DNA from 4 places in the Rhizobium sp. 01T444 genome. Region 4 is predicted to be linked to each of the others. Evidence: predicted binding sites of a transcription regulator. Region 4 holds the regulator's gene; each other region holds the start of a gene.
What was found. The regulator LexA, encoded in region 4, represses DNA repair genes until DNA is damaged. The targets are predictions, from matches to a motif close to TGTTCNNNNTGTGTTCNG.

Region 1 (7,933 bases), on a different contig from region 4:
CGATCGTGCAGGACAGCGACCGGCCGCAGCTTGCCGCGGCACTCGCCGCCGCCAAGGATCGCCAGGGCGACATCCCGCCGATCGATTCCCGCACGCCGACCGATGATGCACGCTTCTTCCGCTTCTATGTGAATGCAGTCATCGATCAGAGCGACGAGGCGCCGGAGGAGGCGGCTATCGTCTATGCGGTGGAAGTGACCGAGCAGAAGGCGCTGGAAGCGCAGATGGCGCAGACGCAGAAGATGAATGCGGTCGGCACGCTTGCCGGCGGCATCGCGCACGATTTCAACAACGTGCTGACGGCGATCCTGCTGTCTTCCGACCATCTGCTCTTACAGGCGCGACCTGCCGATGCGAGCTTCGCCGATCTGATAGAGATCAAGCGCAATGCCAACCGCGCGGCGGTGCTCGTGCGCCAGCTTCTCGCCTTCTCGCGCAAGCAGACGATGCGGCCGACGGTGTTGAACCTGACCGATGTCGTCGGCGACCTGCGCATGCTGGTCGACCGGTTGATTTCGGGTACCAACGTCAAGCTCGACGTCGAATATGGCCGCGATCTCTGGCCTGTCAAAACCGATCTTTCGCAATTCGAGCAGGTGCTGATCAATCTCTGCGTCAATGCCCGTGACGCCATGCCTGATGGCGGCACGCTGACGCTGCGCACCCGCAATCTGCCGGCAGCGGAAGTTGCCGCCTTCAACTATTCCTACATGCCGCATGAAGACATGGTGCTGATCGAGGTGACCGACACTGGCACCGGCATTGCGCCCGAGATCATGGACAAGATTTTCGAGCCCTTCTTCACCACCAAGGATGTGGGCAAGGGCACAGGTCTCGGCCTTGCCATGGTATACGGCATCGTCAAGCAGTCCGGCGGCTATATCCAGCCGGAATCGGAAGTCGGCAAGGGCACGACCTTCCGTATCTTCCTGCCGCGCCATATCGTCGAACCGGCAGTCGCTGCGGAAGCGGAAGCCGCCGATCAGGCCGTTGCGACCGGTGGCGCGCAGATTGTGGAACTCGTCCAGCCGAAACAGCCGGAAGACCTGACAGGCTCAGCCGTCATCCTGCTTGTCGAGGACGAAGAAGCGGTGCGGCGCGGCGGCAAGCGCATGCTGGAGACGCGTGGCTATACGGTCCATGAGGCCGGCTCCGGCGTCGAGGCCCTCGAGATCATGGAGGAGCTCGAAGGCAAGGTGGATATCGTCGTCTCCGACGTGGTGATGCCTGAAATGGACGGGCCGTCGCTGCTGCGCGAGTTGCGCAAGAACTATCCGGATCTGAAGTTCATCTTCGTGTCCGGTTATGCAGAGGATGCGTTCGCCCGCAACCTGCCGCCGGAAGCGAAGTTTGGCTTCCTGCCGAAGCCGTTCTCGCTGAAGCAGCTGGCTGTGGCGGTGAAAGAGACGCTGGATAGCTGATATGATTAAGGGGCGCTGTGCGCCCCTCAAGTCTCGCTACGATGGATCGTTGGCGGGGTCAGCCCGCCAGACGTTGGCTTACTCGCCGAGCGCTACAGCAATCTCTGCGGCAAGCCGCGCATTGTTCTCTACCAGCGCAATATTCGTCTTCAGGCTCTGACCGTCGGTCAGGTCGAAGATCGTGCTCAGCAGGTAAGGTGTTACCGCCTTGCCGGTGATTTCGTCACGCTCGGCGCTATCAAGCGCGCGCTCGATGTAGATTTCCATTTCCTCGCGAGCGATTTCATCGGCTTCCGGAACCGGGTTGGCGATCAGCATGCCGCCGTCGATGCCGAGTTGTTCGCGCGTCGTCTGGAAATTGGCGATCGCCGCCGGGCTGTTCAGCGTCAGCGGGCTGCGAATGCCTGATGAGCGCGACCAGAAAGCCGGGAATTCGTCGCTTTCATAGGTCACGACCGGCACGCCGCGGGTTTCCAGCACTTCCAGCGTCTTCGGAATATCGAGGATCGCCTTGGCGCCGGCGCAGACGACGATGACGCCGGTGCGGGCGAGTTCTTCGAGGTCGGCCGAGATATCGAACGTTTCTTCCGCGCCGCGATGGACGCCGCCGATGCCGCCGGTTGCAAACACCTTGATGCCGGCACGCGCCGCCGCAATCATCGTCGCCGCAACCGTCGTCGCACCCGTGCGACGTTCGGCGATCGAGAAGGCAATATCGGCGCGCGATACCTTCATGACGTCCTTTGCCTTGGCGAGCTGCTCCAGCTCAGCGGGTTCGAGGCCGATATGCAGCGTGCCGTGGATGACGGCGATGGTGGCGGGGACCGCACCCTGATCACGGATGATCGATTCGACGCTACGCGCCATCTCGATATTGCCGGGGTAGGGCATGCCATGGGTGATGATGGTCGATTCGAGTGCCACGATCGGGGCGCCGCGCTGCTTGGCGGCGGCCACTTCCTTCGAGTAGGAGATCGGCAGCAGGGGCGAGAAGGGTTTGGTCATGATCCGTATCCGTTTATCGGTGTTGCCGCTTCATTGCAGAATTCTCGCCGCCGGGACAAGCGAAAGCATGTTGCGCAGCAGTTCGGGTGAAAGATTTTCGTTCACGGCGTGCCTCGACTGGACGGTGAGGGCGGCTGCCGCCGTGCCATGGCGAACCGCCTCTTCCAACGGCAGGCCGAGCATGAGGGCCGAGAGCGTGCCGGCTGCCAGCGAATCTCCAGCCCCCGTGACATCGGCCACTGTCTCCGAAATCGGCGGCTGCAGGACGAGCGCACGGCCATCCTTGAAGGCGACAAGCTCGCGCTTGCCACGGGTGACGACCGCACCGGTGACGCCGATGTCAGCGAGCAGGGACGGCCATGCGTCGGCATCTTCCGGCCGCAGACCGATGAGCGCCGCAGCCTCTGCCTCGTTGAGAAAAAGGTAGTCGATGTCTTCGAGGCAGGGCAGGAGGCGCACCACCTTGGCCGGCGAAATGGCAATAGCCGCCACCGGCTTGCCGAGCGCCTTTGCCCTTGCGACGATCGCGGCCGCCGTTTCCTCCGGCAGGTTGGCGTCGAAGAGAATGAAATCGGTGGCGGCAAAGGCGTCGCGCACCCAGCGGATCGACAGCCGCCGCGGTACGAAGAAGCGGTAAAGCTCCATGTCCGCCAGCGCGATGACCAGATTGCCGTCCTTCTCGATGATCGCCGTGTAGCTCGGCGTCTTGCGATCGAGGAAGACGAAGGGGCGGTCGTCTATACCCGCAAAGTCGGCCGCTTCGCTCACCATCTCGCCGATCGGGTCACCACCGCGCGGCGAAATCATCGTCACGTCGAAGCCGAGGCGCGCCAGATTGCGGGCCGCATTGAAGCCGCCGCCGCCCGGTTCCTCGAACCATGTGCCTGGATTGCTGGCGCCTGGCGCCGTCTCGCCGGCAATGCGGCCGCGGCGATCGATATGGGCGCCGCCGAGAACGAGAATCTTGCCGCTCATTTCTGCTGCTCCCAGACGAATCGAATAGCGGCAAGAACGCCGGCGTTCAGCGCAGGCGGCGCACTAAGGCGTTGCTTTGCATCGATAAAACAAAAATAGAACACAGGCCGTTTTACCTTTTTCTTTCAATTATTTGCAACCCTATTGCGAAATAAGAACAAATCAGGTACAAACTTCGCATCAGCGGCGACATTGCTTGAGCAGCGTCAATAACCTAAAGGTGGATCGAATGTCTCAGAATTCATTGCGGCTCGTAGAGGACAAATCGGTGGACAAAAGCAAGGCGCTCGAAGCGGCACTCTCACAGATCGAGCGGTCGTTCGGCAAGGGCTCGATCATGAAACTCGGCTCGAACGAGAGTATCGTCGAGATCGAAACGGTTTCTACGGGTTCGCTCAGCCTCGATATCGCGCTCGGCATCGGCGGCCTGCCGAAGGGCCGTATCATCGAAATCTACGGTCCGGAAAGTTCTGGTAAAACGACGCTCGCGCTGCAGACCATTGCCGAAGCGCAGAAGAAGGGCGGCATCTGCGCCTTCGTCGACGCCGAACATGCGCTCGATCCGGTCTATGCCCGCAAGCTCGGTGTCGATCTGCAGAACCTTTTGATTTCCCAGCCGGACACCGGCGAGCAGGCGCTTGAAATCACCGATACGCTGGTGCGCTCCGGCGCCATCGACGTTCTCGTCGTCGACTCCGTTGCAGCGCTGACGCCGCGCGCCGAAATCGAAGGCGAAATGGGTGACAGCCTGCCGGGCCTTCAGGCCCGCCTGATGAGCCAGGCGCTGCGCAAGCTGACGGCTTCGATCTCCAAGTCGAACACCATGGTGATCTTCATCAACCAGATCCGTATGAAGATCGGCGTCATGTTCGGCTCACCGGAAACGACGACGGGCGGTAACGCGCTCAAGTTCTATGCCTCCGTTCGCCTCGACATCCGCCGCATCGGCCAGGTCAAGGAGCGCGAAGAGGTGATCGGCAACCAGACGCGCGTCAAGGTCGTCAAGAACAAGATGGCGCCTCCCTTCAAGCAGGTCGAATTCGACATCATGTATGGCGAAGGTGTCTCCAAGACCGGCGAGCTCATCGACCTCGGCGTCAAGGCCGGCATCGTCGAGAAGTCGGGCGCCTGGTTCTCCTATAACAGCCAGCGCCTCGGCCAGGGTCGCGAAAACGCCAAGATCTTCCTGCGCGACAATCCGGATCTCGCCCGCGAGATCGAGACGGGGCTGCGCCAGAATGCCGGCCTGATTGCCGACCGCTTCCTGCAGAACGGCGGCCCTGATGCCGGCGACGACGCAGGTGATGCCGGCGACATGTAATTCGCCCTGACCGCTGAGGCAATTCAGCACCGGCCGCGTTCTCTCACGAGAATGCGGCCGGTTTTGTTTGTTTGCTGGACAGTGGCAAGGTCGAACGATAAAAGCCGATGGATTTAATTTTACCTGCCTGCTGGCAGCATCGAAGGGCATGAAATGAGCGGTGTAAACGATATCCGGTCGACCTTCCTCGACTACTTCAAGAAGAATGGCCATGAGGTCGTTCCATCGAGCCCGCTCGTGCCGCGCAATGACCCGACGCTGATGTTCACCAATGCCGGCATGGTGCAGTTCAAGAACGTTTTTACCGGCTTGGAAAAGCGTCCCTATTCGACGGCAAYGACCTCGCAGAAGTGCGTACGCGCCGGCGGCAAGCATAACGATCTCGACAATGTCGGCTATACTTCACGCCACCTGACCTTCTTCGAGATGCTCGGCAACTTCTCTTTCGGCGATTATTTCAAGGAGAATGCGATCGAGTTTGCCTGGAAGCTGGTCACCGAAGGTTTCGACCTTCCGAAGAACCGCCTGCTGGTGACGGTCTATTCCGAGGACGAGGAAGCCGCGACGCTGTGGAAGAAGATCGCCGGTTTTTCCGACGACAAGATCATTCGCATCCCGACGTCGGACAATTTCTGGCAGATGGGCGATACCGGCCCCTGCGGCCCGTGCTCGGAAATCTTCATCGACCAGGGCGAGAATGTCTGGGGCGGCCCTCCCGGCTCGCCGGAAGAGGATGGCGACCGGTTCCTGGAATTCTGGAACCTCGTCTTCATGCAGTTCGAGCAGACCGAGCCCGGCGTTCGCAACCCGCTGCCGCGCCCGTCGATTGATACAGGCATGGGCCTGGAGCGCATGGCTGCCGTTCTGCAGGGTGTGCAAAGCGTGTTCGACACCGACCTCTTCCGCACGCTGATCGGCACCATCGAGGATACGATGGGTGCCAAGGCAGAGGGCAGCGCCAGCCACCGCGTCATCGCCGACCATCTTCGCTCCTCGGCCTTCCTGATCGCCGATGGCGTGCTGCCATCGAATGAAGGCCGCGGCTATGTGCTGCGCCGTATCATGCGCCGCGCCATGCGCCACGCACAGCTTCTCGGCGCCAAGGAACCGCTGATGTACAAGCTGCTGCCGACGCTGGTGCAGGAGATGGGCCGCGCCTATCCGGAACTGGTGCGCGCCGAGGCGTTGATCTCCGAAACGCTGAAGCTCGAGGAAAACCGCTTCCGCAAGACGCTGGAGCGTGGCCTGTCACTTCTGTCAGACGCGACCACCGACCTTTCCAAGGGCGACATGCTGGATGGCGAGACCGCCTTCAAGCTCTACGACACCTACGGATTCCCGCTCGACCTGACGCAGGATGCGCTGCGCGCCCGCGAAATCGGCGTCGATATCTCCGGCTTCACCGATGCCATGGAGCGCCAGAAGGCCGAGGCACGTTCGCACTGGGCCGGCTCCGGTGAGAAGGCCACGGAAACCGTCTGGTTCGAGCTAAAGGAAAAACACGGCGCGACCGAATTCCTCGGTTACGACACCGAAACGGCTGAAGGCGTCGTCCAGGCGATCGTCAAGGACAGCGCCGTTGCCGACGAAGCCAAGGTCGGCGACAAGGTGCAGGTCGTCGTCAACCAGACGCCATTCTACGGCGAGTCCGGCGGCCAGATGGGCGATACGGGCGTGATCTCGTCCGACCACGGCAAGATCGAGATTTCGGATACGCAGAAGAGGGGTGAAGGCCTGTTCGTGCATCTGGGTACGGTCATTGAAGGTGTGATCAAGGCCGGTGATGCGGTCGTGCTGACGGTCGATCATGCACGTCGCTCGCGCCTGCGCGCCAATCACTCGGCAACCCATCTTCTGCATGAGGCGCTGCGTGAAGTGCTCGGCACCCACGTCGCCCAGAAGGGTTCGCTGGTCGCTCCCGAGCGCCTGCGTTTCGACGTCTCGCATCCGAAGCCGATGACGGCGGAAGAACTCAAGGTCGTCGAAGAAATGGCAAACGAGATCATTCTGCAGAATGCGCCCGTGACGACCCGCTTGATGAGCGTCGATGATGCCATCGCGGAAGGCGCCATGGCGCTGTTCGGCGAGAAGTATGGCGATGAAGTGCGTGTTGTTTCGATGGGTACGGGTCTGCATGGTGCCAAGGCCAACAGGCCCTATTCGGTCGAGCTCTGTGGCGGCACGCATGTGTCGGCGACCGGCCAGATCGGGCTCGTGCGCATCCTCGGCGAAAGCGCCGTCGGTGCCGGCGTTCGCCGTATCGAAGCGGTGACCGGTGAATCGGCGCGCGAATATCTCGCCGAACAGGACGATCGCGTGAAGACGCTTGCCGCCTCGCTGAAGGTGCAGCCGTCGGAAGTGCTGTCGCGCGTCGAGGCACTGATGGACGAGCGCCGCAAGCTCGAAAAGGAACTGGCCGATGCCAAGCGCAAGCTCGCCATGGGCGGCGGGCAGGGCGGTTCTGCCGATGCCGTGCGCGACGTCGCCGGCGTGAAGTTCCTCGGCAAGGCCGTGGCCGGCGTCGACCCGAAGGATCTCAAGGGCCTCGCCGATGACGGCAAAGCCAGCATCGGCTCCGGCGTGGTGACGCTAATCGGCGTGTCCGAAGATGGCAAGGCAAGTGCTGTCGTTGCCGTGACGCCCGATCTCGTGGATCGTTTCAGTGCGGTCGATCTGGTGCGCGTTGCCTCCGCAGCGCTCGGCGGCAAGGGTGGCGGCGGTCGTCCTGATATGGCGCAGGCCGGCGGCCCTGATGGAGCCAAGGCTGATGAGGCGCTTGAGGCTGTTGCAGCAGCGATTGCAGGCTGAATTTCTGACATGGATTGAAAGCAAAGGCGGGACATGTTCCCGCCTTTTGTTTTGGGCGAACGCCGCCTTTTACTCAACGTCATCCTCGGGCTTGTCCCGAGGATCTGCTGTGATCCGCTGTAGATCCTCGGGACAAGCCCGAGGATGACGAAAGGGCAGGCCGCTTGCGTTTCCCGGCAAGTCAGCAGGATTTGTCAAATCAGGCTATGGTTTGCTGCAGCCGATCGAATAGCAAAGGGTTTGATATGACAGGTGAAACGGCATGGGCGCTCTACGAGAACCGTCTGAGACGGGTCTCGGCCTATATCCACGATCATCTCGACGAGGATCTGGATATGGAGCGGCTGGCCGAGATCGCCTGCCTGTCGAGCTATCACTGGCACCGGATCTATCGGGCGATTTA
Region 2 (7,933 bases), on a different contig from region 4:
CCGAACGGGTGCGATAGCTGGTGACAGCAGCCGTCAGACCGGCATGCTCACGGCCATATCTTGCATAAATGGACTGAATAACCTCTTCCCGCCGTTCATGCTCGAAATCGACATCGATATCCGGCGGCTCGTGACGATCCATCGAGATGAAGCGGTCGAAAAGGAGGGTGCATTTTTCAGGATTAACCTCGGTAATCTCAAGGCAGTAACAGACAACCGAATTGGCCGCCGAACCACGCCCCTGACAGAGAACATTGAGCACATAACGGGCATGATGAATGATCTTATGAACCGTCAGGAAATAGGAAGCGTAATTCTTGTCCCCGATGAGCTTCAGCTCGTAGTCGATCTGCTTGGCCACTTTCTCCGGAACGCCATCAGGATAGCGTATTAGCGCACCCGCTCTCGTCAGCCTTTCGAGAGTTTCCTGCGGCGTTTCGCCCGGATCGTTTTCGGGGGGATAATTGTGTTTCAACTCGTTCAGCGAAAAGCTCAGCTTCCCGAAGAACAGCTGCGTATTCTCGACAGCATCCGGATAATCCCGGAAGATCCTCGATATTTCACGTGAATCCTTGAGATACCGCTCTGCATTCGGCGCCAGAAGGAATCCGGCTTCCGATATCTCCACATGTTCCCGGATGGCGATCACGATATCCGAAAGCGGCCGGCGCTCGGTGTCATGATAAAGCGGCTGATTGGTCGCAATCAGCGGCATGCGATTTCGAGCAGCAAGCATGGCAAGCACCGCAAAAGCCTGCCGATCACGACCGTCATAGGCCGGCGACAGCGCCATGAAAAATGTCTTGCGGAAGCGTTTGCGAAACCGCTCCAGATAGTCTTCGAGGACTGGCTGGCCGGCTGGATCATTCACGACAGTCCGATCAGGGACGAGGGCAAGCATCATCTCATCGCCCCATTCCATAAGCTCTGCTTCCGTGAGGATGCAGGTTCCCTTAACCGATTCTTCCTTCAGATTGCCCGCGCTGAGCAGGCGGCAGAGGTTTGCCCAACCTCGCCGGTTGCGCGGATAGGCAAGGATATCAGGCGTTCCATCGCAAAAGACGAGGCGGGCGCCGGGCTGAACCCGGATAGGATCGAGGATTACCTCTTTTTTTCCCTCCTTCTTCGCCTGGGCTAGAATTTCATCTCTGTTCTTGTATCTCTCCTCAAGCTGTTCTGCCTGTGCATGTGCCCGCACCACGCCGGCCACCGAATTGCGATCCGCAATGCCGAGACCACCGAGCTTCAGGCACGCGGCCTGTACGACCATCTCTTCGGGTTTCGAAGCACCTTCGAGGAACGAGAAATTCGTCTTCGCACCGATCTCGAAAAATGTGGGTTCGGGCCTCATGCAAAGACCCCGTGCATGAACCAGCGAGGATCAGGGTTCTCACCGTAGAGACCCCGGCGATAGATCCAGAAGCGATGTCCGGCCTCATCCTCGATCCGGAAATAGTCTCGCGCTTCGGCGTTATCACCATCGATCCACCATTCCATGGCAATCCGTTCAGGGCCTTCGCTCCTCGCCACCTGATGCTGCAGGCGCCGCCAACGGAAAGTCTGCGGCGCACCATCGGGCACTTCGGCAAATGCGACATCGACCGGTTCCGGCGTTGCAAAGAGCCGCAGAGGACGTTCCTCACGCAAAGGAAGCGCGCTTCCCTGCTCCGCCTTCCGCCGGGCCGGAAGGCTCTCCATTGCCGGCACCGTGATCACGGCGCGCTCCGGCACATGGCTCTCGCGAAGCTGGAAGCTTTGCAGGCAGTCCGAACCAAGCCGGGCCGCGACACGGTCGACAAAACTTGAAAGCGAGATCTCCCCCTGCCGGTCGCCTTCGAAATCGCCCTGCGCCTCGTTGAACGGGTCATGACGCAACACATTCAGGCGCAAGATCTCGAAGCCATAACCAGCATCGATATCGTCATAGATCATCTGCAGCCGCTCGGAAAACAGCCCGGCAACGAGCTTCGGCTCACGAAGCGGCCGGGAGGCGCCGACGGAAATGCGGAAAACCCTGCCGTCGACACGAAACAGCACCAGTTCGAACACCCGGCCGCCGGCGCCGCGCGCTTCCAGGGACGGTTTTAGCGACATGGCGACCTGTCCGGTAACCGCGAGGATCTGCTCTTCCGTGCCGATCGGCTCGACCAGACGGCGTTCGGATGAGAGGCTGGCGACAGGAAGCCGAGGAGAGATGGGTTCTTCCTCACGGCCGAGCGCCTGATCAAGGCGCAGAAGCAGCGTTGGCCCGAAGCGGCGGGTCAGCGGCGCCCGCGGCGCATGAATGACATCGCCGACGTATTTGAGGCCAAGTTTCCTAAGAGCATCGACGGTCTGGCCCTCCAGCCGCAAGGCCGCGACAGGCAGCGGCATCAGCATGCGCTCCATCTCTTCATCCTCCACGACGCCGCCCTGCCCGAAACGGGAGACTGCCCAGGAAAGACCCGGCGATGAGGAGATCGCACCCCGCACATCGAGCCCCATATGGAAGAGCCGGGACAGAATATCCTTGAGAAGCGCCACCTCACCGCCGAAGAGATGGGCGCAGCCGGTAATATCGAGAAACAGCCCGTCCTTGCCGTCGAGCGCGACCATCGGCGTATAGCGGTCGCACCAGTCGGCGATCCCTTCCAGTAACCGTCGATCGGCTGCTGGATCTTCCTCCAGGACATCAAGCGCCGGAAACATGGCGCGCGCTTCGGCAACGCCCTGTTCCTTTCTCAGCCCTAGCTTCTCGGCGAATTCATCCAGCGCTGTCAGCCGCATGGCATTATTGAGCTTGCCGGAACAGACGAGGGGTGCCGCTTCAGGACGCCCTTTCAAACGCCAGGACAGGCCCCATCGCCTGCGGGCGATACGGTCCGTTGGCAGATGCGGAAAGCTGAGCGCCAGAATGCGCTGACTGTTCGCTTGGAGGCCGAGCGAAGCTTGGCTCGTCGACGGGGAAAAATTCGCGTTCATGGGGGTTCCACTCCAGAAGAAAGGAGAGCGGGGCCGGATTGCGGCTCTTCTCCAGCGTGAGACGGAAAATCGGATTGCCGATGCTGCCGGAAAATTTTGATCCATCCGGCAACGACCGCAGATCAGACGGCGCCGGCTCGACATGCAGACGGAAGACAGCGCTGCTCGCCTCCTCCTCCCCAGCCTGGCGGACGAGAAAGAGCGGACGGCGGACGGCGCGTGCCCTGAGACTGAGCCGGCGGCTTTCGGTCAGGCCGAAATGCAGGGGATTGCCGCGCACTTCGAAGACGACAACCGAGAAGGCAGCACTTTCGATGGCCGCTTCCGCCAGCCAGAGCGCATCCTCCAGCTTGCGCGGCGCGGCATGGAAAAACCTTTCCGGCTTCAGCCCGAAATCCTTCAGCCCCGGAGCATAGGGACGACCCGCCTCCAGTGTGCCGACGGCATCACCGATCCAGAGCAGCGGCAGCAACCTGCCGGTATCCTCCTCGTGCTTCTGCAGTCGCGCTGCAATGGCCATCGCCAGTCCACTCGCCGCCCCTGCATCACCGGAACTCGCCGCGCGGAATTCGGTAATCGCATCGAGCTGAAGGCCGCCTTCCAGCGCTTCATCGAGTGCTTCCACCCCGAAGGGGAGGTGTGGCAGCATACACTCCTGCCGCCGTTTGCGTCCTTCCGCCAGGGCTTCCCGTTCCGCCGCGGCAAGCGCCGGCGCGGGTTTTCCCTCCAGTCGGGCAATGGTTTCGCGGAGCGCAAAAAGCCGCTCGCGCGCCAGGGCGGTCTGCGCCATGGCGGTCTCTCCATTCGTCTTGTTCCTGTTATGTTCTTATAGATTCCAGAGCTCTAATGAAGAGTCAACAATCATTTCATAAGAATTTATTCCTGCCTTTGATTCCGCACTCGAAAATCGGCGATAAAGGTTCTATATGGGCCGCAAAGGAAGGAATACTTATGGCCCGCATAGACCAGAGCGATGATTGGCGGGACCGCCATGCGCCGGCGATCAGCACCTTCGAGTCGCTGGCAATGGAGGCCTACAGTCATCTGCCGGACGAATTTCGCAAGCTGACGACCAATCTGACCATCGAAATCGAAGATTTCCCCGACGACGAAGTCTTCGAGGATATGGCGCTGGAAACGCCCTTTGACCTGCTCGGCCTTTTCGAGGGCCGCGGCATTTCGGAGCGCTTTACCGTGGAAACCGGCGAGATGCCGAACCGCATCCGCCTCTATCGCCGTCCGATCCTCGATTACTGGGCCGAAAACGACGAAACGCTGGGTGACATCATCACCCATGTGCTGATCCATGAGATCGGCCACCACTTCGGCCTCAGCGACGATGACATGGAACGCATCGAGGCAAGTGCCGAAGAGGCGGCAGAGCGTTAAGCTTACTGCTCGGACAGCTTCATGTCCGGGTGATAATCCTTGCCCTCGACATCCTTGACGACGGCCTGGCCGCACTGCATCTGGCCGGTCGCAGCATTGAAGCCATAGCTGGGCGAGCCGGACAGCGACCAGCCCTTGTTCAGTGCCGTCGTGACCTTGTGGCAAAAGGAAGCGTCGTCGGGACCGGTCAGGAAGCGGTAGAGTTTCATCAGGCGGGCTTTCTTGCAGAAATCAGGTGCGCTTTATGGACCAGAGCTTCGGCCTGGACAAGATGCAGCCGCTCGATCATCCGCCCGTTCACATTGATGACGTTGAGCCCCTCGGTCGCCGGATCGGCGAAAGCGGCAATGATGGCTTCCGCCTCCGCAATCTCCTCCGCGTCAGGCCCGAAATGCGTGTTGGCGGCTGCAATCTGCGCCGGATGGATCAGCATCTTGCCTGCAAAACCCATGGCACGGCCCTGCCCGCACTCGGCATCGAAACCTTCGTCATCCCGGAAATCGTTGAAGACGCTGTCAAGCGCATCGAGCCCATAGGCCTTGACCGCCAGAATGACCTGCATCAGCCAGGGCACGAGATAGGTCCGCCCCGACTGCGGCAAGGCGCCCGTTTCCTTGCGCAGGTCGTTGAGGCCGACGACGAGGCAATCGAGCCGCGATCCCGGCGTGCGGCCGGATTCGGCGATCGCTGCGGCATTCAGCACGCCACGCGGCGTCTCGATCATCGCCCAGATGCGCAACTCCTCCGGCGCATAAGCCTCGGCAAGCAAATCGCTGACAGCCATTACATCCTGTGGCTCATCCACCTTTGGAAGCAGAACGGCATCGGGCGAAAGCGCCTTGACCAGTTCCAGATCCGCCAGCCCGAATCCGGATGACAAAGAATTGATACGGATGATCCTTTCCTTGCCCGCAAGCGGCGGCCCGGCAAAAAAGGCCTTCAGATTGTCGCGCGCTTCCGCCTTCTTCTCGAGCGCGACGGAATCCTCCAGATCGAGAATAACCGCATCGCAATCAAGGGAATGGGTCTTTTCAAGCGCACGCGCATTGATGGCGGGTACGCTCAGCACCGAGCGGCGCAGACGCAGGGAACGAAGAGGTGGTGTTCGGCTCATGGACCATTAGTGCCAAGCTTCGCAAAGCCCGGCAAGACAACAAAAAGCCACGCTTGGCTTGCAGAGAGGAAAAAGAAGGACCACATTCCTTTCCGTAGAAAGGTTTCAAACCAATGCAGAACATTCGCTCCATCTTCTTCATGCTTGCCGGCGCCACCGTTTTCGTGGCCATGCTGCTTCTCACCTTCTCGGTCACGCTCGCCGTTGGCGGCATCCTGACCGTGCTCATGGTCGGCCGCGCCCTTTCGATGAAGATGAAGCCCGCTCCCGTCCGCGCCCGCGCCGATGGTAAGCGCGAGATGCGCATCTGGAACGACGGCCGCGGCACGATCATCGATCTCTGATCATTTTCTCTGAAAATTCTGACCGACATTGTCGGCTCACGTTCCCATGCTACGTCCTTGAAGCAGCCAGGCATTCAGCCGGCACTTTAAAAACGAATGGAGGACGAGCATGGATGCAACGGAGAACAACCAGACCAAGATGCCGCCGGTCAAGAACGGCCTGCTTCCCTATCTGACGGTCGACGGCGCGGTAAAGGCTGCGGAATTCTACAAGAAAGCTTTCGGCGCTGAAGAAGCCTATCTCGTGCCGGTCGACGAGAGCAGCCGCACGATGCATGTGCATCTCTACATCAATGGCAGCTCGCTCATGCTGTCGGATGCCTATCCGGAATACGGCCATGCCTTCAAAGGCCATGAGGGCTTCGCCATCCAGCTGGTGATCGACGATATCGATTTCTGGTGGAACCGCGCAGTGGCTGCCGGCGCCGAAGTCGTCATGCCGGTCGAACTGATGTTCTGGGGTGATCGCTACGGCCAGCTTCGTGATCCGTTCGGCGTGCTCTGGGGCCTGAATGCACCGTCCAAGTAAAGGGACACACGCAATCGGCAGGCCGCGCGAAACATCGCGTGGCCACCATCAACGAAAGATTCTTCTTCATTTCGGCGGGAAACTGGAATAGATGCAAAGTCAGAAAGTACGTTTTGCTGAAATGGAGCATAGGTCATGGATAAATTCGTGAAGCTCACGGGCGTTGCAGCCCCTCTGCCGGTCGTCAACATCGACACCGACATGATCATTCCGAAGGACTATCTGAAGACCATCAAGCGCACCGGCCTTGGCAAGGGCCTTTTCGCCGAAGCCCGCTACAACGAAGACGGCTCCGAAAACCCTGATTTCGTGCTGAACAAGCCGGCTTACCGCGAGGCAAAGATCCTGGTTGCCGGTGACAATTTCGGCTGCGGCTCCTCGCGCGAACACGCTCCATGGGCGCTGCTCGATTTCGGCATCCGCTGCGTGATCTCCACCAGCTTCGCCGACATCTTCTATAACAACTGCTTCAAGAACGGCATCCTGCCGATCCAGGTCAGCCACGAAGACCTCGACAAGCTGATGGACGACGCCGAGCGCGGCTCCAACGCCATTCTGACGGTCGACCTTGAAAACCTCGAAATCACCGGTCCGGACGGCGGCTCGATCAAGTTCGATCTCGACGAGTTCAAGCGCCACTGCCTGCTGAACGGCCTCGATGATATCGGCCTGACCATGGAAAAGGGCAAGGCGATCGACGAGTTCGAAAAGAAGAACGCCGCTTCGCACCCCTGGGCCGCCTGAGCCTCACCAAATTGCTTTGAGATCGAGCCGGGCTTTCGCCCGGCTTTTTCTTTGTCCGGATCTCAGAGAAACTTTTCTCTCCAGACGCTGAGCTTTTCAAGCGACACGCCGATACCGCCGCAAACTTCGATCAGCGGATTGTCGAAGCGCGACAGCAGACCGGCATGCACATCGGCAACGGCAAGTGCGGCACCACAGGCCGGTTCGACCAGGATGCGCTGCGCATCGGCAAATTTCAGGCAGGCGGCCACGGCATCGGCATCGCTGACGAGAACACTTTCGATCGGGTGATGCTTCGGCAGATCGAAGACATGCTGCGCCACCTGCCGCGCGCCGAGCGAGGTGGCAATCGATGTAATGGCCGGCAGCGAAATACGCTCATTGGCCTTGAGGCTTGCATGAAATGATGCAGCTCCTTCCGTCTCGACGGCAATGACAGGCACGTCCGAAAGCCCGTTCCGCTTCAGCCCCTCGACGATGCCGGCAAGCAGACCGCCACCGCCGACGCTGGTAACGACACAATCGAATTTGGCACCCTTTGCCACCACCTCATCGATCAGCGTCGCATGGCCATCCCACAGGAGCGGATGGTCGAAAGGATGCACATAGGTCGCCTTGCGGCTTTCGGCGAGTTCGATCGCATGCGCATTGGCCTCATCGAAGACAGAACCATGAACCAGCACATTGGCGCCCGTTGCGGCAATCGTTCGACGCACGTCAGGTGCCGTCGTCTCAGGCACGACGATCGTAACAGGCACGCCAAGTGCCCGCCCGGCATAGGCTGCGGCAATGCCGGCATTGCCGCCGGAGGCGCAGAAGATCTCGCGCGCACCGTTTTGAACCTCATGCTGG
Region 3 (7,933 bases), on a different contig from region 4:
GGCTCTTGGGCTGCGGCATGCAAGGCGATTTAGGGTCTCTTGACTGTGCGGCGACCTGCTTAAACCTCTGCTCTAGGTAGGGAGCTGTCGCAATCGTCACCTGTGATCCTCATCAAGCCGCAATGCGAAGAGCAATTCGGAATGCGCAACCAACGCACGCTGGTTGTCACCCGGGATCAATCGCAGCACCAAGCGCATGATGATAGACAGTGATAATAGGCGAAGACGGAGTGACAGCTGGCTCAATAACTTTTTCCTACCGGCCCACCTAAGCCTTGGGCTTGGGAACTTCCCGTTGCTACCTGTGTCATGGATTGCGAGGCGCAAGGGGGCGAAGCCATCGGTCTGCATCCGGAATATTAGGTTGTCAACGCGCCGCCAGTGCACTCCCCGCCATCAAGCAAAAGGGAAGATCTTGATCGCGACAGCCGCCTAGGCTTGTCTTTCTCGCTGATGTTGAGAAGCTCGCCGTTCGCGGCAGACGAACGGGCCAAGGCAGCTCGAGCGCTGGGGCCCGCCTGTTACTCGATACAAAGGCGAGCCCCACCCGCTCGGTCCCCGACATGCATAAGGCGAGGCAAAATAAGCATGCCGCGGAAAAACTGTCGCGTGAAAAACGCGTGACATGGGCCAACCGTCATTGCGCCGCTGGCCTGGGTTCTGGATCATGTTGATGAAATCGTCTCCAAAAAGAAATCCGCCAAAACGGGTAGTTGAGGATGCAAAAGGCGGAGCGCTCGATGCCTGCTGGGGACCGGCGGGGTCTGCCTTGTCGTACCAACCCATCTGCCTAACATTGAAAGCTGGAGTTTGTTTCGACGTCCGCTGTGCTGCGACGCCACAAGAAGAGACCCGCTTGGGGAAACAAGCGGGTCTTATTAGGCTGGAGATGTCATTAAGCAGTATGATCGTATCATGGGAGAAGATCGCACGAAAGTCATTATGTGAGATATTTCTAAAATAGACGATTTGATGTCGAGCGCCCGAAATGCGCCTACCACCAATCATGAAGTTCTTTGAGCTTCACGTCGTGCTGCTCGGCCGCTTGGGATGCCTCCCGCGCGGATTTTGCCAGCCTTTCGTCGGCACTATCCGCTGCAGATCCAAGAGAGCAAGATGAAGTTTCAGCGATGAGGCCCCCTGTCGTGCAAGATCTTATCGCGTCGATTGACTCGGTACCTGGCCGCAGTCAGAAGCACCCGGTTGCGCCATCTTCAACGTATTCGCGAGGCGATGCTGTTTTGCGCGCCGCGAGCGCGATTTGAAGCTGGCTCGCCGCCTAAAGCGCCAGCCGCAGCTGCGGTTGCGTGAGAGCTGCTCGCCGTTCCAGTGAAGACAGCGACACGCCGAGCAGACGGATCCCTTTTTTCGGCGGGAAGATTGGCGCGAGAAGCAGGCTGACTACCTCCTCAAGATCGGCAATCCCCGGCAGCGCTGCCGGAACCGTCTTGCTGCGCGTGATCTGGGTGAAGTCGGCATATTTGACCTTGAGTGTCACGGTCTTCGCCCCGATTTCATTGGCTTCGCAGTAGCCCCAGACCTTTTCGATCAGGGACTGAAGCCCCTCGCGCGCAGGTTCGTAGGAATGGATGTCCTGCGAAAACGTGTCTTCCGCGCCGATGGATTTTCGCACCCGGTCAGGCTTTACCTGGCGATTGTCGATGCCACGGGCGATCCCATAGAAATACGGTCCCGATTTCCCGAAATGCCCCGTGAGAAGCTCGAGCGATTGCTGCTTGAGGTCGGCGCCGGTCTCGATTCCCAGTCGATGCATCTTTTCAGCGGTTGCCGGCCCGACACCGTGGAATTTTTTGACGGGGAGTTGCTCGACGAAGGCCGGACCGTTCTTCGGCGTGATGACGGCCTGGCCGTTCGGCTTGTTGAGGTCGCTTGCCATCTTGGCGAGGAACTTGTTGTAGGAAATCCCGGCAGAAGCATTGAGGCCGGTGAGCTGCTTGATCTTTGAGCGGATCTCCGACGCGATCTCGGTCGCAATTTCCATGCCTTTGAGATTGTCGGTGACATCGAGGTAGGCTTCGTCGAGTGAGAGCGGCTCGATGAGAGACGTATATTCGGCAAAGATCTCACGGATCTGCTGCGATACGGACTTATAAACGTCGAAGCGAGGCGGCACGAAAATCAGCTCCGGACACTTGCGCCTCGCCGTCACCGACGGCATGGCCGAGTGAACGCCGTAAATTCGGGCCTCGTAACTTGCCGCCGCCACAACGCCGCGAACCGCCGCATAGCCAACGGCAACCGGCTTGCCACGCAGTTCCGGATTATCGCGCTGCTCAACCGAGGCATAAAAGGCATCCATGTCAACATGGATGATTTTTCGGACTGGGGTCGAGCTCATATCGTTCATGGCGCCGTCGGCGATCGCAATGGGATCGGCGGCGCTCATCGAGAGTTCCATGCCGAAACAGAAGGGGAACATAGCAGGCTCCGTTCCCATATCAAGCATTTCATTGAACGGCTGCACGCATCATCAAGCGACTGGAAGCGGGCAGTCTATCTGATGGCGCTATCGGATGCGGCGGCAAAAACTTCTGGACGTGCGAAGATATACCGCCTGGGGCTTTCACGCGTGGAACGAATAACGGTTTCGGGGCTTTCGCTCCTGTCAAACGAAGGAGACTGTTATGGGAAGCACAGCAGACAAGATTAAGGGAACGACGAACGAGGTCGCCGGCAAGGCGCGGCAGGCCGTCGGTAAAGCCGTTGATAATCACGAGGAACAGGCAAAGGGTTCCCTGCAAGAAGCCAAGGGCAAGGCCCAGGTCGCCAAGGGCGACGCCAAGGATGCCGTGAAAAAGGTCGTCGACAGGGCATAGCCACATTCGAGCACACACATTCCCGCACCAAGCCCGCGCCGGTCGCGGGCTTTTTTCAGAAAGATGCATTTATGAAATATTCAACACTCGCCGTTACCGCCGTCCTTGTCGTCCTTCTTGCGGAAAACGCGTCTGCCCAGGCAGTTGAGGATCCCGCAGTCAATGCCTGCAAGAACACAGGCCTTCTCGCTCTTCGGGAGCGCTCGCCGGAGATCACTGATCTTGTCATGGATATGGAGAGCCTCGCCATCAGCAAGTCTGATACCAAAGTCGAGGATGTGGCCGTGAAAACCGTCATTCTTGGAGAGGCCTACATTGCCCGGAAGGAAAAGACGGGAAAGCCGGACAGGTTCGTGTGCTTGCTCGGCGATAAGGGTAAGGTCCTGCTGACGTTCTTCACCGCCCAGTAGTGAATCTGCGACCCCGGAGCTCAGAAACCGACGGCGGCAAGGGGTCGTCATGTGATCGGACCGTCTCGGGCGGGATAGAACCGCGAAATTGATCGACAGAGGCGCGTTCTCGAAACCTGATTGTAAAATCGACCGTTATGTCCCACGCTTCAGGCTGGCGGTATCTTCTCGAATTTCGGCACCGCAGCACGACGTGATTCCGGGCCTTTAACCTTATGGTCCAGGACAAAGGCCCCGGACTCTAGCGGCTTGGATTGCGAGGGATTTATGGCGTGACGATGAAGGCGTCGGACGTGCCGGGAAATCTCATAGATGGACGCGCCCGCGCAAGCCGCGTTGCTTGACGGTTCCTGCCTCACCGAGCAGGACCATGCTTCGAAAGAACCCACGCGAGCTAGCAGGTCGGAACATACAAAGAACACCATTGGCGTTCCGGCCGATTTTCGGCTATGGCTCGGCAGCAACAAAGTCGAGGCCCCAATGAGTCGGTTGAAGCTCCTCAGAGACCAGCGTCAGCTTGCGCTGTCAAAACTCGAAAGCCTGACAGAGAATCATCCGCTTCGACCACGATATTTGGAACGCGTGCGTGAACTGGACGATCAAATCGAAGCGATCAACTCAATCAACTAGATGGACAATAAGGGATTAACGATGTCGTTGGCCGAGAAATTCATTGTGGTTCCTTTCAAGCGCAATCGAGCTGGCTTGATCCCAGGAGAGATGCGACAGGCTTCGAATGGGACATCTGCGGAAAGGATCGCTTCTGCCATGTCGGCCAGATCCCTCGGTGTTGGAGCCTACTCCGTGATGGTCGACAGCGAAACGGGTGATATGAGCTCGCCAAGACTGCTGGCTGCCTTCGGTGAAGTTGGTGATTTGACCCAAGACTGAGGTACAGCGATCGCATTTCAGCGCTGCTTCATGGGCAGGCTGCCAACTCGACCTGTGGAGAGGGCGCGCCACATGCTGTTCGGCAAGGGCCGGACTTCTCCGAATAGAGCGCACGGGCCGCGGTGTTGAAGACGACCGTCTCCTGGCCGAGCAGAGCGGAGACCGCCTCTGAACTCTCATTGTTGTTTAAGCCCAAGACCTGCAGCACACCGGCGTTCGGCAGGAATGTGGGCGCTGGCACAGGCGGCGGCCAGCAGTCTGTGAATGTCCTGGGCGATCGGCCAGAGCGAGGGCCGGAAATCCGCAACGCGGCCTTGTCAGATCGCGATTGGTCGGCAATCCACCGATTGCTCGTTTCGCTGAAACCTCACCCTGTTTGACGACGGGCTGCTCAAATGCGGCCGCGTTTAGATGTCCGGAGGGGTAGTCTCGCTCGCCAGCGGTGATCATCGTCCCGATTCCCGTCCTGCCGTGACATCCTCAGCCGCTCGAGTTTGGTGACCAGATTGCCAGGATTTTTTGAGCAACTGAGCCGCCAAGATGGAGGCCAAACGATCGACCAGTTCGATGGTCAGGGTGTAAAACGCTCTGCTCCTATCGATCGATGTAGGTCGGTCGAGGTTCGCTTTCGGGCAAGTTCTTGAAGGGACCAGACCGTCAGCCGGTCGGAGCAGCCTAAATTTCGAGCGAACGCTTCGCTTATGTCGATAATCGAATTCCCCGCCTTTCAGCGCGTGAAAGCTCAGATACGCTTCCTTGGCTCTTCGATGGTCTGCTACTGCTGGCACTGACACGAACGGACGAGCCTCTCCGGTTCCGTTGCAAACACGTGTCGACCAAACCTCGCGTATTCAATCGGCCACCTACGTGGAGCCGATCCAGGACCTTAAGCCTGCCTTGCCTATTCAGACGGAGTTGTCAGGCCGTTTTCGCTCGTTTGGCTAGCAGGGATGCGGTCGCTGTTGCGCGATCCTGCAATTCCTTTGCAAGACGGGCTTCGCGAAGGCGTACAGTCTTTTCCTGCCGAGATCGAACGAGGGAGTCGAGCTCTTCGGCGGCGTTGTTGCGTGCGAAAAACTGTGATTGTGAGCGGTTGAAGGCTGTCTCAGCCTGTTGGCGAGACTTGCTATATGTTTGTGACATAACTACTTCCGGATGAGGGCCGCCGGGTTGGCGGCAATAAAAAAGGCCAGGCTATACGCCTGACCCTGATTGGTATCAGCTCTCAACAGTGCCAGTACATCCGTGGTCAACGAAAAGCAGATACCGGATGAGTTAGGCAGCCTGCAGATTGCAGGCGGACATCTTGCCCGACTTATTGTCGCGCTCCAGCTCGTAGCCGATCTTCTGACCTTCTACGATTTCGCGCATGCCGGCGCGCTCGACGGCCGAGATATGGACGAACGCATCGGCGCCGCCATTGTCAGGCTGAATGAAGCCGAAACCCTTGGTGGAATTAAACCATTTAACTGTGCCAGTGGTCATGATGAACCCTTTCATAGCAATTGAGGGGCCACAGCACCGGAGCGCTGCAGATGGTGATAGCGATTTTTGAAAGGAAGGTTCGTTCAGGGCGCGGTGCCAATCGCGCAGTAACCAAAGCTCAGCAAGCAAATATCGATAGTCGCTATATGGGCAAGTTGCAGCACAATGTCAACTTTTAGTTTTCATATTAGTGAGAAATCTTCATATGGTTGCAATTCGGACCTTTACATCCAGCGGCAATTTCGTTGCCCCGCGCCATGCTAGAACACTGCAGAGGGAATGGCCGGCACGCTTTCTAATAAGCGGAGCCTGCCGCGGACTAGGGAGTTGCTCCGCCGTTGAACCTATCTTGTGCAATTCTTTTGTATAGCTGGTAGGAAAAGAGGCCGTTCAGGGAACAAGGCAGACATGTCCATTCAGCGTACGAGCTTTTACGTCCTTCTGGCGGCTGTGACGATCGCGTTCATCTGGCTGCTTATCCCCTATTACTCCGCTGTCTTCTGGGCCGTCATCCTCGCGATCATCTTCTTTCCCGTTCACAAGCGACTGGAGCGTTTGTTAGGGGGCCGTCGCAGCATTGCCGCTCTGCTGACGGTGTTGATGTGCATATGCCTCGTTATCGTGCCGGCAATGATCATTCTCGGTTCTCTTATCCAGGAAGGAACCAGCCTGTATCAACGGATCAGCAGCAACGAAATCGATCTCAATGGTTATCTGGTCCGGATCCAGAATGCCTTGCCCGGCTTCATCGACAACTGGCTGACGTCACTGAAACTCGGTGGATTTTCGGAACTGCGCGCGAATATCTCCTCCGGCGTCGTGCAGGCAAGCCGGTCGGTCGGCGGCGGTCTGCTCAGTTTTGGTCAAAATACGCTGCAGTTCTTCATCAGCTTCGGCATCATGCTGTATCTGCTCTTCTTCCTGTTCAGGGATAGCGGGGACCTCAGGGGCAAGATCCGACATGCAATTCCGTTGAGCGATGACTATACGCGGCAGTTTCTCGACAAGTTTTCCGCTGTCGTTCGCGCCACCGTCAAGGGAAACATCATCATCGCGATCGTCCAGGGAACGATCGGCGGCGTGGCATTCTGGGCTCTGGGGATTGAGGCCGCCTTGCTGTGGGGTGTGACAATGACGTTCCTGTCGATGCTGCCCGCAATTGGCGCGGCGCTCGTATGGGTTCCAGCCGCCATCTGGCTACTCCTCACGGGGGCCTGGCTGAAAGCATCGATCCTGGTCCTCATCGGCATATTCGTTATCGGGCTGATCGACAATCTGCTGCGCCCGCCGTTAGTCGGCAAGGGAACGCGGCTTCCCGACTACGTCGTGCTGATCTCGACAGTCGGTGGCATCTCCCTGTTCGGCATCAATGGCTTCGTCATTGGCCCCTTGATCGCCGCCTTGTTTATCGCGGCATGGTCGCTTTTCGCCGAACAGCAGAGCGCTGAAAGAGCAAAGTCCAAGATTAAAGAGTGATTGTACCGTCAGCTCCCGGGACTTTGCAGCTTGCTCAGAATTCCATCTGTGAATCGAATATCTAGCAATTTGGAGGCGGCCGCGAGGGTTCCGATCCCTTTTAAGCGCTGAGGCTCAATGCCCCAGTCGAGAGAACTGAAAAACTCGAGTCTTGGGATCTCTGACTAGCTTCGCGGAGGGTTCAGTCTTGGCAGAGAATTCGCGTGAGCTGCCGCTTCGCCGGGGTAGGGGAAATCATCACCGATCTGCCGATCGCCATCGAAGACTTTGAACGTGGGTCCATCGACTTCAACAATCTTGTAGCCGTTCACGTATTCGATATTCCGTGTTTTCCAAGCCACTTGAGCTCTCCTTGAAGAATGACTATTCGCGACCCGGGAAAATGATGATCGACAGGCCATACTCGCCGATCTGTCGTAGCACATATTTGTCCAGGTAGGTTTTCCGCATTCGGCGCCATCATCCAAAGGCCCCGCTTTCACCCGGGCGTGTACACTGCAGGCCAATTCGCGGAGAGGAAGTGGTACGCCAGGATCATGACATGGGATGGTCGAGGTGCCGCCGGTGCAGGACTGCACCCCGAAGCATTCTAGCCGAGCGTCGAACATCATTGCGATCGTTCGGCTTCTGAGATCTGGAAGGAGCGCAGCGTGGCGCGGATCGTCAGTTGAATGAGCGCTGGGTGGCGCGCAGGTAGGTTTCGGCGAGCCGAACCCGTTCCTCGGCCACGGCGAGCAGCGTCCGCTCAAGGCGTTGGGCAAGGCGTCTCGACATCGACGGCTCGGGGCGCCACCGCGGCAAGCCCGGCCGTATCCGGATGCGGGGTCCAAGACC
Region 4 (7,933 bases):
GCGTTATATTCTTGACGTCACCGGTACGGATGCTCCTGAGATCAAGCGTCCGCCCGAACGCATCTCCGTGCTGGTCCGCGGAGCCACCCAGCCGTTCGAACTCGGCGACGTCATCGAGGGCAGGGCACGTCTCACGCCTCCGGCGGGACCGGCGCTCCCCCACCTCAATGATTTTGCCTTCAGCGCCTATTTTGACGGCATCGGTGCCAACGGCTTCTTCTATGGAGTACCCAAGAGGGTTGCGGAACAGCCGGAGCGATCGAACTCGGTCGGTGAGGCAATTCTGGAGTCGCTCTACCGCCTGAGAAGCGGCATCGGCGATCGGATTCGCTCCACACTACCCGGCGACACCGGGGCTTTTGCCGCCTCCCTTGTCACGGACGAGAGACGGGCGATCTCGGATGAAACGACAGAGGCGCTGCGGCAGTCCGGCCTTGCGCATATCATCGCGATCTCCGGCCTCAACATGGCGCTCTCCGCCGGCATCTTCTTTGTCGGCCTGCGCGTCATTCTCAGTCTTGTTCCCGGCATTGCCCAGGCATGGCCAACCAAGAAGATCGCGGCGGCCGGTGCGCTCGCTGCGGTGACGGCCTACTATCTGATCTCGGGTTTTGCCGTCTCCGCCGAACGCGCCTTCATCATGATGGCGATTATGCTGGTTGCGGTCTTCTTCGACCGGCCGTCGATCAGTCTCAGAAACGTGGCGCTATCCGCTCTCGTGATCCTCGCGGTCTCGCCATCGGAGGTGCTGGGGCCGAGTTTCCAGATGTCCTTTGCCGCAACGCTTGCACTGGTCGCCGGCTACGACCTCTGGAAGGGGCGGCCGATGCGGGAGAATGCCTTTGCCAAGCTGCCGATCATGAAGCCCTTCTTCATGGTTGGTGGCTTCTTCGGTGGCGTTTTCCTGACGTCGCTGATCGGTGGTTTCTCGACGGCGCTGTTTTCGATCGAGCATTTCCACCGGCTGACTGCCTATGGCCTGCCGGCAAATCTCGCGGCCATGCCGGTCATCACCTTCATCGTCATGCCGGCCGGGATGCTGGCAATGCTGCTGATGCCGTTTGGTCTGGACGGCTGGCTATGGCCGGTGGCAGGCTTCGGGCTTGATCTGGTGATCACCATCGCAAAGGCAGTAGCGGGGTGGGGCGGCAACATAGATGTAGGCCGCTTGCCCGGCTGGTATTTCCCGACCGCCGTTTTCGGATTTCTGCTGCTGACCCTGCTCAGAACCCGGCTGCGGCACATGGGAACGGCAATTGTCGCGGTCTCGACGCTCGCTGTTGTCCTTCTTCCATCGGAGGCGATGCCCGATATCGCTATCTCCGAAGATGGCGGCCTGGTCGCTATAGTCGATGGAGAGGCGATGGCTTCGAACCGTGAAAAGCCGCCCGCCTTCATCTTCGAACAATGGCAGAGGGCCCTTGCCGTCGAAGAGCATCAGAAGCCAGTTATGCTTCAAGCTGCCAAGGCGCCCACTGCGCCTGATGGTCAAAGACTGCAACTGTCACCCGACCAACAGAATGAAGCCAGAGAGGCAATGAGACAGGCAGTCGCCATTAGCCCGCCGTCACGCTTCTCCTGCCTGAAGGGCGCCTGGTGCACCACTTTGCTCGTCAATGGAAAGAAACTGACCGTCATCGACAATGCTGCCTATCTCGGACCAGCCTGCGATACGGCTGATATTGTGGTGACCCCTGTCCGATTGCGCTTCGACCGCTGTCGTTCCGGCGCGCTGCTCTTTACCGGCGAGACGCTGCGCAAGACAGGTTCTGTCGAACTTCGATTCACCGATAAGGGAATTGAGGTCGCAACCGCATTCGACACATTGGGGCGACCCTGGATGCGCCACCGCGCCTATGATTGGCGCAGTAACACATTCGCAGACGCCAATCTGTCACCGGTCAGTGATAGCGGCGAATGAGGCCGACGAGCTTGCCCTGGACCTTGACGCGATCCGGCGGAAAGATGCGGGTCTCGTAAGCAGGGTTTGCTGCCTCGAGCGCAATCGATGCGCCCTTGCGGCGGAAACGCTTGAGCGTTGCTTCCTCGTCATCGACGAGCGCGACGACGATATCACCCGGATTGGCTGTGCTGCCATTGCGGATGATGACCGTGTCGCCATCGAAGATGCCGGCTTCGATCATCGAGTCGCCGCGAACTTCCAGCGCATAATGTTCACCGGAGCCAAGCATATCGGCGGGAACGGTGATGTCATGCGTATTGTTCTGGATTGCCGAGATCGGAACACCGGCGGCGATGCGGCCCATGACGGGAACGGAGACCGCATTGCCGTTATCGGCAGCGGGTGCTGGCTTCGCCGAGGCAGGAGGCGCCACGGGCTGGGGCTTGCCGAGGCTGCCCTCGATGACGCTCGGTGAAAAGCCGCGCCGAGGCTGCAGGCTCGGGCTGTAGGCTTCCGGCAGTTTGATGACTTCGAGCGCGCGCGCCCGGTTCGGAAGCCGGCGAATGAAGCCGCGTTCTTCGAGCGCCGTGATCAGCCGGTGAATACCGGATTTCGAGGCCAGATCCAGTGCGTCCTTCATCTCGTCGAAAGACGGTGGAACGCCTGACTCCTTCATCCTTTCATGAATGAAAAGAAGGAGTTCCTGTTGTTTGCGCGTGAGCATGGCGTCTCCCCAGTCTTGAAACAAATCCAGAACGGACACTATATGTTCCATATGTGTTCCGCAAGTAGCTAAATTTTCGTAAAACTTCTGTTCAATCTGTCGAGAATTTGATTTTTATCGCCCTTAGGCCTGTCTGGCCTTGTTTCACGAGACCTGCTGAAGCACATCTCCTTGTCACTGCTGGGAGAAGAACCGATGAGCCAAGACACGCTTCCGATCGATCATCTCGTTTTGCCGGTTACCGATATCGACCTTGCCCGCGAAAGGCTGGGCAAGCTGGGCTTTACCGTCGCGCCCGATGCCCGCCATCCCTTCGGCACGGAGAATGCCTGTGTTTTCTTTGCCGACAAAACCTATATCGAGCCGCTCGGTGTCGCGAGCGTCGAGGAGAGCGAGGTGACGGCACGTGAGGGCAATGTCTTCACGGCTCGCGATCAGGCTTTCCGTTTCCGCTGCGGCAGCGAGGGACTGTCCGCCATCGCCTTCGCCACCGCGGATGCAAAGCACGAACATGCTCGATTCGTGGAGGGCAGCATCAGTGCCGGTTCTGTGCTGCAGTTCGAACGCCCTGTGAAAATGCCGGATGGCACGGAGAGCATTGCCGGCTTCCGGCTCGCCTTCGCTGCCGACCTCCGGGCACCGGATTTCTTTCTCTTCGCTGTCGAGCGCATCAACCCGCTTCCTGCCGACCGCAACGTGCTGGAGACCCACGCCAATGGCGTGACAGGCATTGCCGAGATCGCGCTCGCAGCCCCCGAGCCGACAGCCTTCGGCGCCTTCGTTCGCTCGGCGGCAAAAGCCGCTTCTGCTGGCGATACGAGTTTCGGGCTGGAGGTGCTTACCGGAAACGCAAAGATCAGCCTGATGACCCCGCAGGGGCTGGAGGCCTATTTCGATCTGGCGACGCCGGATATCGATCGCGGCCTGCGCGGCCGGGCAATCCTCTTTGCGGTTGGCGATCTGGCCGTGACAGAAGCGCATTTGGCTGCTAACGGGGTGACCTATACACGCAAGGGCAACCGTATTCTGGTGAAGCCCGCGCCCGGTCAGGGCGTGCTCTTCGCTTTCGAGGAAACATCATGAGCTCTACTACGAACTCCGTTGTGACGGTCGGCGAAGGCGCCGGCAAGGTCACCTTCTCCAATGCTGCACGTCTGTCGCTGATTGCCGGCGCTTGCGAAATGGAAAGCCGCGACCATGCGTTCATGGTTGCCGGCACGTTGAAGGAACTGTGCGCCAAGCTCGGTATCGGGCTCGTTTACAAGACGTCTTTCGACAAGGCGAACCGCTCTTCCTTGTCGAGCAAACGCGGTGTCGGCCTTGAAAAGGGCCTGGAGGTTTTTGCCGATCTCAAGAAGGAACTCGGCATTCCGGTTCTGACCGACATCCACACTGAAGAACAATGCGCCGAAGTGGGCAAGGTCGTCGACATCCTGCAGATACCGGCCTTCCTGTCTCGTCAGACGGATCTCCTGGTGGCTGCGGCAAAGACCGGCCGCGTTATCAACGTCAAGAAGGGCCAGTTCCTGGCGCCTTGGGATATGAAGAACGTGCTCGGCAAGCTGAACCAGAGCGGCAATCCGAACATCTTGCTGTGCGAACGCGGTGCTTCCTTCGGTTACAATACGCTGGTCTCCGACATGCGTTCCCTGCCGATCATGGCAGCAACCGGCGCCCCCGTTATTTTCGACGCCACGCATTCAGTCCAGCAGCCCGGCGGACAGGGGGAAACCTCCGGCGGAGAGCGGCAGTTCGTGGAGACGCTGGCGCGTGCTGCCGTGGCCGTCGGCGTCGCCGGGGTCTTTATCGAAACCCATCAGGATCCGGATAACGCGCCCTGCGACGGGCCGAACATGGTCTATCTCAAGGACATGCCGCGGCTTCTGGAGAAGCTTCTCGCCTTCGACGCGATCGCCAAGGCCGCCTGAACGACAGGCAGCATCAGGCTGCCGCGCGGGACGGGCGCCTTTCCTCCAGTGCGAAGCGGGAGAGCATGCGCCCGAGATGGGACGCCTCGTTGCCGAGCTCCTGGCAGGCGGCGTTTGTCTCCTCGGCCATCGCCGCATTCTGCTGTGTCACCTGATCCATACGGTTGACGGCAGCGTTGACCTCGACGAGCGCGACCGACTGTTCTGAAGACGAGCGCACGATCGCTTCGGTCAGCGCCGTCACCTGCAGCACCTGGCGGTCGATATCGCCGAGTGCCTCGCCGGTGCGGCTGACAAGTGCCACGCCCGCGGAGACCTGCCGCGACGACGTCTCGACGAGAAGCTTGATCTCCTTGGCGAGATTGGCGGAGCGGCCGGCAAGCTCGCGGACTTCCTGAGCTACGACGGCAAAGCCTTTCCCTGCGTCTCCGGCGCGTGCTGCCTCGACGCCCGCGTTGAGCGCCAAAAGATTGGTCTGAAAGGCGATCTCATCGATGGCGTTGATAATATCGCCGATCCTGACCGCTGATTCCTCGATCTTCTCCATGGCGGTAACCGCTTCGCGAACGATCTCGGCGGAATGCGCCGCACTCTCCTTCGTGGCCAACATCATCGCATTGGCTTCCTGGGCCCGCTCCGAGGAGTTTTTCACCGTAACCGTGATCTGATCCAGCGCCGAAGCCGCCTGTTCGAGTGAGGCAGCCTGACTCTCGGTACGCTGTGCCAGATCAGTGGTGCTAAGTGCGATTTCGCGCGAACTGTCGCCGACCGTATTCGTGGCGGCATAAATGTCCTTCATGGCATCGGAAAGAATGATGATGCTGGTATTGAAGGTCTCGCGAAGCTTCTCATAAGTGTTGGCGAACTGCTCGTCGAGACGCACGGTCAGGTCGCCGCGTGAAAGCCGCTCCAGGCCGGCGCTCAGGCTTTCGATGACGCGCTGGCGCGTGGCATTCTCCACGCTCTTCGATGCGTCGAGTTCTGCATCGCGGCGCATCTGTGCCTGCCGTTCCTCGTCCTGGTGCGCGCGGATGGCGTTCCGTTCTTCCGCCGATTCGCGAAAGACCGTGACTGCGCGCGCCATTTCTCCGATTTCGTCGGATCGTCTGACATAGGGAACTTCGCGGGAATAGTCGCCGCTCGCGAGGACCGCCATGTAGTCGCGCATCGCCGATAGCGGCACGATCGCGCGCCTGCGGAACATGTAGAGCCCGGCAACGATGAGCACGAAGGAAAGCGCGGCGGCGGATAGCGTAACGGCGGAGAGCAGTTCCGTCTGTTCGGCAGCCTGCTTTTCGGCATCCGCCTGGAAGGCGTTCGCCATCGCCACGAGTTCGTTCACGGCCTTTTCGTGAACATGAAAATTCGTCGCAAGCTTGAGGAGCGCCGGTTCGACGGCGGCCTTGTCGCCCTTGAGTATAGCAGGCACCGCCTCCTCATCCATGACTTGCCAGAAGGCGTCGCCCCTGACGAGAACGTCATCGAGAAGCTTGCGCTTGAGATCGGCGCTGAGCGGCGTTTCTGACCAATATTTGCGGCGGTCTTCATAAGCCGGCTTCAGAACCGTTCGGATGCGTTCGATATTGGCCGTTGCCGAGGCCGGCTGCTCGACGGCTTCGAGCGCTAGCATGTAGGGTTCGATGACATAGAGCGGCGGCGGGAGAATATCGGCGACGAGATCCTTGCCATAGATGATCTGCTTATACATCAGTCCGTTCACGCGAAGCATGTTGAATGCGTAATTCTGCAAGCCGATGGAGGTCACCAGTCCGAGGATGACAACGGCACCGAAAATGGCAAGGCTGCGTGCAATATTGAGTTTCATCTGTGCCTCATATGAAATGCCGCCAAGAGAGTCGATAAAATCCCGTACTGGTTGTTTTTGGAGGGGCGCAGCTGTTCATTCCAGCCGTTCCGTATTTGCCTGAGTGGCCGGAACGACCGACTTTTGAGGGCCTCTCCCAAGCTTTCAAAATTAAACCGGGATGGTTACCGAAGGCTGAAATCAAAGGGCGGGAAGCCGTCCAAAATTGGGGCTGTTGCAGGAATTTTCAGCCGTGGGTTGCTGCCAACGATGGTGGCTTGCCAACATTCCGCCCGGATAAACAGTTTATCGTCTTTCGATGGATGGGATATGCTGGCCGGCGACTGCCGTTCCCTTCAAAACCCTGACATGATTGTGCTATAGGCCACGTCTGATGCGCTGCCCGAACGTGCAAAATTGCGGCATTGTAATTTGCGCACCTTCGATTAAGACGGTTTCAAACGATTTATCCACCCACCGAGCAGGAAAAAACCATGACTGCAATTACCGATATCATCGCCCGCGAGATTCTCGATAGCCGTGGTAACCCCACCGTCGAAGTCGATGTCTATCTCGAAGACGGCAGCATGGGCCGCGCGGCTGTTCCCTCGGGTGCCTCGACCGGCGCGCATGAAGCCGTCGAACTACGTGACGGCGGGAAGCGCTACCTCGGCAAGGGTGTCGAAAAGGCCGTCGAAGCCGCCAACACCGAGATCTTCGACGCCATCGGCGGCATCGACGCTGAAAACCAGATCCAGATCGACAAGATCATGATCGAGCTCGACGGTACGCCGAACAAGTCGCGCCTCGGGGCCAACGCCATCCTCGGCGTTTCGCTCGCTGTTGCCAAGGCCGCCGCGGAGGCTTCCGGCCTGCCGCTCTACCGTTATGTTGGTGGCGCTTCGGCCAGCCTGCTACCGGTTCCTATGATGAACATCATCAACGGTGGCGCACATGCCGACAACCCGATCGATTTCCAGGAATTCATGATCCTGCCGGTTGGCGCAGACTCGATCCGTGAAGCTGTCCGCATGGGCTCGGAAGTCTTCCATACGCTGCGCAAGGAACTCGCCGCCCAGGGCCACAACACCAATGTCGGCGACGAAGGTGGTTTTGCCCCGGGCCTGAAGAGCGCTCCGGAAGCCCTCGACTTCATCATGAAGTCGGTTGAGAAAGCCGGCTACAAGCCGGGCGAGGACATCTATCTCGGCCTCGATTGCGCCTCGACGGAATTCTTCAAGGACGGCAAGTATGTGATGGAAGGCGAAGGCCGCACGCTCGAACCGGGCGCAATGGCCGAATACCTCGCTGAACTCGTCGGCAAGTACCCGATCATTTCCGTCGAAGACGGCATGGCAGAAGACGATTGGGAAGGCTGGAAGACGCTGACCGATCTCGTCGGCAAAAAGTGCCAGCTCGTCGGCGATGACCTGTTCGTCACCAACTCGGCTCGCCTGCGTGACGGTATCCGCATGGGCGTCGCCAACTCGATCCTCGTCAAGGTCAACCAGATCGGTTCGCTGACGGAAACGCTCGACGCCGTCAACACCGCGCACAAGGCAGCCTACACTGCC

Region 1: recA (recombinase RecA) is a predicted target of LexA. The motif match lies at 3,487-3,504, and genes of this name have one in related genera.
Region 2: AC1DTN_RS07515 (ImuA family protein) is a predicted target of LexA. The motif match lies at 3,772-3,789, and genes of this name have one in related genera.
Region 3: dinB (DNA polymerase IV) is a predicted target of LexA. The motif match lies at 2,422-2,439, and genes of this name have one in related genera.

Annotation. Positions count from the first base shown of each region.
Region 1 covers NZ_JBFTPD010000013.1:52,784-60,716, forward strand. The annotation lists gene cckA (cell cycle histidine kinase CckA) at 1-1,421, shown strand, start outside; gene AC1DTN_RS18400 (pseudouridine-5'-phosphate glycosidase) at 1,500-2,426, opposite strand; gene AC1DTN_RS18405 (carbohydrate kinase family protein) at 2,457-3,401, opposite strand; gene recA (recombinase RecA) at 3,631-4,722, shown strand; gene alaS (alanine--tRNA ligase) at 4,876-7,530, shown strand; gene AC1DTN_RS18420 (AraC family transcriptional regulator) at 7,776-7,933, shown strand, end outside.
Region 2 covers NZ_JBFTPD010000003.1:422,202-430,134, reverse strand. The annotation lists gene AC1DTN_RS07525 (error-prone DNA polymerase) at 1-1,351, opposite strand, end outside; gene AC1DTN_RS07520 (Y-family DNA polymerase) at 1,348-2,823, opposite strand; gene AC1DTN_RS07515 (ImuA family protein) at 2,807-3,751, opposite strand; gene AC1DTN_RS07510 (metallopeptidase family protein) at 3,913-4,350, shown strand; gene AC1DTN_RS07505 (DUF1737 domain-containing protein) at 4,353-4,559, opposite strand; gene AC1DTN_RS07500 (HpcH/HpaI aldolase/citrate lyase family protein) at 4,559-5,464, opposite strand; gene AC1DTN_RS07495 (hypothetical protein) at 5,578-5,808, shown strand; gene AC1DTN_RS07490 (VOC family protein) at 5,918-6,337, shown strand; gene leuD (3-isopropylmalate dehydratase small subunit) at 6,473-7,081, shown strand; gene AC1DTN_RS07480 (pyridoxal-phosphate dependent enzyme) at 7,144-7,933, opposite strand, start outside.
Region 3 covers NZ_JBFTPD010000037.1:16,382-24,314, forward strand. The annotation lists gene dinB (DNA polymerase IV) at 1,280-2,368, opposite strand; gene AC1DTN_RS32370 (CsbD family protein) at 2,646-2,837, shown strand; gene AC1DTN_RS32375 (hypothetical protein) at 2,909-3,247, shown strand; gene AC1DTN_RS32380 (hypothetical protein) at 3,560-3,877, shown strand; gene AC1DTN_RS32385 (hypothetical protein) at 3,899-4,138, shown strand; partial or broken gene AC1DTN_RS32390 (TraM recognition domain-containing protein) at 4,196-4,452, opposite strand; gene AC1DTN_RS32395 (hypothetical protein) at 5,057-5,281, opposite strand; gene AC1DTN_RS32400 (cold-shock protein) at 5,414-5,623, opposite strand; gene AC1DTN_RS32405 (AI-2E family transporter) at 6,032-7,099, shown strand; gene AC1DTN_RS32410 (hypothetical protein) at 7,264-7,440, opposite strand; gene AC1DTN_RS32415 (hypothetical protein) at 7,763-7,933, opposite strand, start outside.
Region 4 covers NZ_JBFTPD010000009.1:67,447-75,379, forward strand. The annotation lists gene AC1DTN_RS14880 (ComEC/Rec2 family competence protein) at 1-1,921, shown strand, start outside; gene lexA (transcriptional repressor LexA) at 1,902-2,627, opposite strand; gene AC1DTN_RS14890 (VOC family protein) at 2,823-3,710, shown strand; gene kdsA (3-deoxy-8-phosphooctulonate synthase) at 3,707-4,555, shown strand; gene AC1DTN_RS14900 (methyl-accepting chemotaxis protein) at 4,569-6,380, opposite strand; gene eno (phosphopyruvate hydratase) at 6,854-7,933, shown strand, end outside.